Euzebya rosea: one gene and its partner. The protein of the gene in region 2 interacts with the protein of the main gene of each other region in a pairwise test. Links are inferred from orthologs where the notes say so. Each region holds a gene or a part of one and is shown on either strand. Other genes may lie near its edges.

Region 1 (3,267 bases), on a different replicon or contig from region 2:
GGACTCGCCGCTGCGCAGCGGCGACCACGTGATGGTCGAGTCGCGGTCGGGGTACGCCCTCGAGCGGTTGAACCGGCCCGAGGTCGAGGAGCTCGTCCTCGAGGAGGTGCCCGACATCGCCTACACCGACATCGGTGGGCTCGGACCCCAGATCGAGGCCATCCAGGACGCGGTCGAGCTGCCGTTCCTCCACGCCGACCTCTTCGTCGAGCACGAGCTGCGGCCGCCGAAGGGCATCCTGCTGTACGGCCCCCCCGGTTGCGGCAAGACGATGATCGCCAAGGCCGTCGCCAACTCCCTGGCCAAGCGGGTCGCGGAGAAGGAAGGCCGCGACGACGCCCGGTCGTACTTCCTCAACATCAAGGGCCCGGAGCTGCTGAACAAGTACGTCGGCGAGACCGAACGGCAGATCCGGCTGATCTTCCAGCGGGCCCGCGAGAAGGTCGCCGAGGGCCACCCCGTCATCGTGTTCTTCGACGAGATGGACTCGATCTTCCGCACCCGCGGGTCGGGCGTGTCCTCCGACGTGGAGACGACCATCGTCCCGCAGCTGCTCAGCGAGATCGACGGTGTGGAGACCCTCAAGGACGTCATCGTCATCGGTGCCTCCAACCGCGAGGACATGATCGACCCGGCGATCCTGCGTCCCGGACGCCTCGACGTGAAGATCAAGATCGAACGTCCCAACGCCGAGGCGGCCAAGGAGATCTTCGCGATCTACCTGCACGCGGGCCTGCCGCTGCACCCCGACCTGGTCAAGGAGTACGGATCGGAGGAGGACGCCTGCAGGGCGCTGGTCAGCCAGACCGTCGAGCGGATGTACGCCGACGACGACTCCAACCGGTTCCTCGAGGTCACCTACGCCAACGGGGACAAGGAGGTCCTGTACTTCAAGGACTTCAACTCCGGCGCCATGATCGAGAACGTGGTCGCACGGGCCAAGAAGCTGGCGATCAAGCGGTTCCTCGACGAGGGCCAGAAGGGCATCAAGGCCGAGGACCTGCAGATCGCCATCAGGGACGAGTTCAAGGAGAACGAGGACCTGCCCAACACCACCAACCCCGACGACTGGGCCCGCATCTCCGGCAAGAAGGGCGAGCGGATCGTGTACGTCCGCACGCTCATCGGGGACGGCAACGAGCCCGGCAAGTCGATCGAGAGCGTGCAGACTGGCCAGTACCTCTAGCAGCGGCGGGCGGGGGTACCTCCTCGTCCGCAACACCGCTGCCGGCACCGACGACCAGGCGTTCGTCGACGCGGTCTGCCGCGAGCTCGGCACCGCCGAGGTCGTTGCCACCGACGGTCCCGACGACGTCGACGACGCCCTGCGCGCCGCCGACGGCCGGACCGTCGTGGCCTGCGGCGGCGACGGATCACTGCACCTGCTGGTCGACCGCGCCCGGGCCCTCGGCCTGACCGACGAGCTGGAGCTCGGGCTGGTCCCGCTGGGCACCGGCAACGACTTCGCCGGGCACCTCGGCATCCCCACCGACCCCGACGGCGCCGCAGCGGTGCTGCGTGACGGGCCGGTCCGTCGCATGGACGTGCTCGTCGGCGACGACGACCAGGTCGTGGTCAACGCCGTGCACGTCGGCATCGGGGTCGAGGCCGCCCGTCGTGCCGACGACCTGAAGGCCTCCCTCGGCGCGTTGGCCTATCCCCTCGGTGCGATGGTCGCCGGCGTGGCCGCGGAGGGCCTGCAGGTGGAGGTGCGGGTCGACGGCGAGCGGATCGACCTGGGCGACCCGGCGCTGATGGTGATCGTCGGCAACGGCCCGACGATCGGCGGGGGAACCCCAGCCGTGCCGTCGGCACGCCCCGACGACGGCCTCCTCGACGTGGTGGTCAGCCATGCGGTCGGCCCGGCCGCCCGCACCGCCTTCGGCATGGCGCTGGCGCGTGGCACCCACGTCGACCGCGACGACGTCGTGTCTGCTCGCGGCAGCCGGGTGGAGATCCTCGGCCCCCGCCTGGCCCACAACGCCGACGGCGACCTCGCCGCCGCCACCGACACCCCTCGGAGCTACCGCATCGAACCGGCCAGCTACCGCCTCCGGATCCCGCCGCCCCAGTAGCCGCCCCGGCCGGTCAGTCGACAGTGCCGACCACGAGCAGGTCGGTCCAACCCTCGACGGCGACGTCGTCGATGGGGATCGCGTCCGGGATCGCGAGGGCGAGCAGGCGGGGCCGAGGCGCCGGCTGGCAGGACATCGGTTCGTCGGACCCGGCGCCGGTGACGACAACGGTCCCGTCGACCAGGTCAGCGGACTCGAACACGAACTCGCAACCGACCTCGTCGGCGAACCGGATCACGAGGACGTCGTCGGCGGCGTCGACGTCGGGGGGCGGGTCGGTGACCCCGAGGCCGTCCCAGGCCTCGACGAACGCGTCCCCACCGTCGAGCCGCAGGGCCGACGGGATGGGCCCCCGGTCGAGCATCGGGCCGTCGTGGACGACCGTTGCGACGAACGACTCCGGGCCGTCGGGGGCGGCTGTTGCCGGCGTCTCGGAGCCCGTGCAGCCAGCGATGGCGACTGCCCCCATCATCAGGCGGGCCAGCACCGACGGGATCCGCAGGCGAACGTCACTGGGCATGCCGTCGAGGTTGGCACGGCCAGTACCGGTTCGCCGAAGGTCAACGACCCGACCGGCAGCATGCCGAACACGATTCAGAACGGAACGAGGATTTCCGCAGGAGCATCGCGAACCGGGTCGACACGACCCGTTCATCCCTCCAGGAGGTTCACGATGCGTCCGTCCGCTGCAGTCCCCGCCCTTGCCCTCGTCCTTGCCGCAATGGTCCCGGGAGCGGTGGCCGCAGACGACGCCTGCAGGCTGCTGGAGGGCGGTGCGACCACCGACCCCAGCGACGACGTGGAGGTCTGCCGCACCCCCGTCTGGATCCACCAAGCCGACACCAAGGTCGGCAACCTCGCCGGCCAGGGCCACGGCGTGCCCGGCTGGGACGGCAACGCCCCGACCGCCTCGGTCACGAGCGGCGCAGGCGGCGGGTACGCGGGCACCAGCGCCTGGCAGGTCACCGACGCGTGGGACCCGACCTACACCCCCGCGTTCGAGGGCAGCCACGACGGCGCGATCGACAACCTGCTCATCGACCTCTACCTGTTCCCGCCGCAGGCCATGGTCGAGAACGCAGCCGGTCAGGGCGGCACCAGCTTCCGGGTGGACGCCAACCTGTACGTCGACGGTGACCTGGTCGCCCAGCACGGCGACCTGACCATGGATCTGGAGGACGCAGGCGACGCG
Region 2 (3,222 bases):
CTACTGGATCGCCCGCGAGGTCATCGACGCCGACGCGTTGTGGCGAGAGGTGGAGGCGCAGGACGATCGGATCGACCCGACGCTGCAGCTGGAGCTGAAGGCGCAGGTCGACCAGCTGGTCGACGCGTTCGCCAGGTCGTTCGTGCGGCAGGGGAGGACCGGGGACATCGCCGGCGCCATCGCCGCCGACCGGCCGGCCTTCCTCGAGCTGTTCGACCTGGTCGGCACCACCCGCGCCAGCGAGCAGCACGTGGCCATCCAGCGGACGGCCACACGGTGGGTGGACCTCGGCATCGACGACGACCTGGCCGACCGGCTGGCCCGACTGTCGGCGCTGACCCTGGTGCCGGGGGTGGCGGCGACGGCCCGCACGACCGACCGCCGCCTGACCGACATCGGGGTGGTGTACCAGCTGGTGGCCGAACGGCTGCCGCTGGAGCAGATGACCCGCAGCCTGAAGGCCTACGAGCCGCACGGTCGCTGGGAACGCTGGCAGCACCGCGGGCTGGTCGACGACGTTCGCCGCCTGCACCACGCCGCCGCCCGCGAGGCGCTGGCCATGGCGGACCTCGAGACCGAACCGGCCGAGGTCGTGGACGGGTTCCTGACCTCCCGCGCCGGCACGGTCGAACGTGCCGTGGGCCTGGCCCGCCAGGTTCAGGGCCAGCCCGAGGTCGACCTCGACGCCCTGGCCGTCGCCGTCCGAGCCCTCAGCGAGATCGCCGGATGAGGACACCACTGGACCGCAATCCGGCGATTCGGGGGGTACGGGGGGTGTCCCCCCGGGCTGGTATCGCCGGCTGAGCACACGGCTGACTCTGGGCAGTCCTGCGTCCACCGTCGCAGGCGCCCGAGGGTCACGGAGCCGAGGAATCCGAGCGCAGCGAGGATCATGCAGAACGCCCCGCCGGTGGGCGGGGCGTTCCTGTTTCCGTCAACCGATCTGGATCATCCTGCGTGCACCGCCGCAGGCGCACCCCGTCTGGACTGAGGAGACTCGCAGGCCCGATGCGGAGCGAGGGGCGAGAATCGACGAGGGAAGACGGGAGTCACGGCGCCGAGGACCATCCGAGCGCAGCGAGGATCATGTGGAACAGATCGGGGACCGCGTCAGCGGTCCTCGATCTGGACGTACTCGCGGGTGGCGGCGCCGGTGTAGATCTGCCGGGGGCGGCCGATGCGGGTGTCGGGGTCGCTCATCATTTCCTTCCACTGGGCGATCCAGCCCGGCAGGCGGCCGATGGCGAACATGACGGTGAACATCTCCACCGGCAGGCCCATGGCCCGGTAGATCAGGCCCGAGTAGAAGTCGACGTTGGGGTACAGCTTCTTCTCGATGAAGTAGTCGTCGTTGAGGGCGACTTCCTCCAGCTCCTTGGCGATCTCGAACAGCGGGTCGTTGGGCGCCAGCTTCTGCAGGACCTTGTCCGCGGTCTCCTTGATGATGGTGGCCCGCGGGTCGAAGTTCTTGTAGACGCGGTGCCCGAAGCCCATCAGGCGGAACGGGTCGTTCTTGTCCTTGGCCCGGTTGACGAACGAGGCGGTGTCACCGTCGGCGTCGCGGATCTCCGCCAGCATCTCCAGGACGGCCTGGTTGGCGCCGCCGTGCAGCGGGCCCCACAGCGCGTTGATGCCCGACGCGATGGCGGCGAACATGTTCACCTGCGTCGAGCCGACCAGGCGCACGGCCGTGGTGGAGGCGTTCTGCTCGTGGTCGGCGTGCAGGATGTACAGCAGGTCCAGCGCCTTGGCGATCTCGGGGTCGACCTCGTAGGGCTCGGCCTTCACGCCGAACATCATGTGGAGGAAGTTCGCCGGGTAGCTCAGCTTGTTCCACGGGTAGATGAACGCCTGCCCGATGGACTTCTTGTACGACCACGCCGCGATCGTCGGCATCTTGGCCATGAGGCGGTAGATCGACACCTCGACGTCCCGCTCGTCCTTGGGGTCGTAGTGGTCCTGGTAGAACGTCGACAGGCCAGCCGTGGCCGCGGAGAGGATCGCCATCGGGTGCGCGCTCTTGGGGAACGCGTCGAAGAACTGGCGCATGTCCTCGTGGAGCAGCGTGTGGATGGTGATCTGCTGCTCGAAGTAGTCCAGCTCCGACTGGGTGGGCAGCTCGCCGAAGATCAGCAGGTAGGAGACCTCCAGGAAGTTGGAGGACTGCGCAAGCTGCTCGATCGGGTAGCCGCGGTAGCGCAGGATGCCCGCCTCACCGTTGAGGTAGGTGATGTCGCTTCGGCACGAGGAGGTGGAGGCGAAGCCGGGGTCGTAGGTGGTCAGCCCGGTGGCCCCACGCAGGCCGGAGGAGTGGATGCCGCGATCACCTTCGGTTCCCTGGACCACCGGTGCTTCGAAGTGATCGCCTTCCAGCTCGATGCGTGCGTGGTCAGTCATGGGAGATGCCTTTGGGTCGGGGCGTAACGCGGTATTCGGGTGGCGGTCGGATCACACGTCCGCCGGTGGCGAATGTAGCCGACGACCGGGTGGTTCGTGCAGCCGAGGCTGGGTCCGCGGACCGATCGGTGGCAGGCTGTGGAAGTGCTCGACTCCGCCCTGCGCACACACCTTTCCGCCCTGTATCCGCCCGATGTCGCAGAGGTGACGCTGCCACGCCTGATGGCGCTCGCCGAACGCCATCGGCGCCCCCGGGAGGTCCGTCCGCTGGACCAGCACGACGTGTGGCTGATCGCCTACGCCGACCATGTCGGCGACGGCCGCCGACCACCGCTGCAGGTCATGGACGAGCTGCTGTCGGGACCGCTGGCCGACGTCGTCAACGGCGTCCACCTGCTGCCGTTCTACCCGTGGACGTCCGACGACGGCTTCGCGGTCGTGGACTTCCGGGCGGTCGATCCCGCGGTCGGGGACTGGGACGACGTCGTCGCGGTCGGGCGTGGACGACGCCTGATGGTCGACGCCGTCGTCAACCACATGTCGGCGTCCTCCACCCATGTGCGCGACTGGACAGGACACGTCCTGAGCCCGCACGAGTCGTTCGACACCTCCGAGGTCGTCCGCCCCCGCACCAGCCCGCTGCTGACGCCATTCGAGGCACCGAACGGGCTGGTGCGCCACGCGTGGACCACGTTCTCGCCCGACCAGGTGGACCTCGACTACGGCAACCCCGACGTGCTCGTGGACATGACCGACGTCCTGCTCGGCTACGTCGAGCGCGGCGCGTCGGTCATCCGCCTCGACGCCGTCGCCTTCCTGTGGAAG

What was found.
Region 1: the proteins of CUC05_RS04900 (region 2) and CUC05_RS11980 interact in binary tests that used the Escherichia coli proteins (3 or more experiments, as listed by UniProt). The link is inferred for Euzebya rosea from one-to-one orthologs.

Annotation. Positions count from the first base shown.
Region 1 is NZ_PGDQ01000007.1:209,948-213,214, reverse strand. The notes cover bases 123-3,122. They hold CUC05_RS11980 (diacylglycerol/lipid kinase family protein), read left to right. Parts: upstream 123-1,169; coding sequence 1,170-2,075; downstream 2,076-3,122. Other genes in these bases: CUC05_RS11970 (hypothetical protein), read left to right, coding at 2,749-3,122; CUC05_RS11975 (hypothetical protein), read right to left, coding at 2,089-2,595; arc (proteasome ATPase), read left to right, coding at 123-1,186. Outside these bases: more of arc, read left to right, coding at 1-122; more of CUC05_RS11970, read left to right, coding at 3,123-3,267. UniProt on the Escherichia coli protein: In vitro phosphorylates phosphatidylglycerol but not diacylglycerol; the in vivo substrate is unknown.
Region 2 is NZ_PGDQ01000003.1:421,687-424,908, forward strand. The notes cover bases 255-3,209. They hold CUC05_RS04900 (citrate synthase), read right to left. Parts: upstream 2,398-3,209; coding sequence 1,111-2,397; downstream 255-1,110. Other genes in these bases: CUC05_RS04895 (NAD-glutamate dehydrogenase), read left to right, coding at 255-730; CUC05_RS04905 (alpha-amylase family glycosyl hydrolase), read left to right, coding at 2,542-3,209. Outside these bases: more of CUC05_RS04895, read left to right, coding at 1-254; more of CUC05_RS04905, read left to right, coding at 3,210-3,222.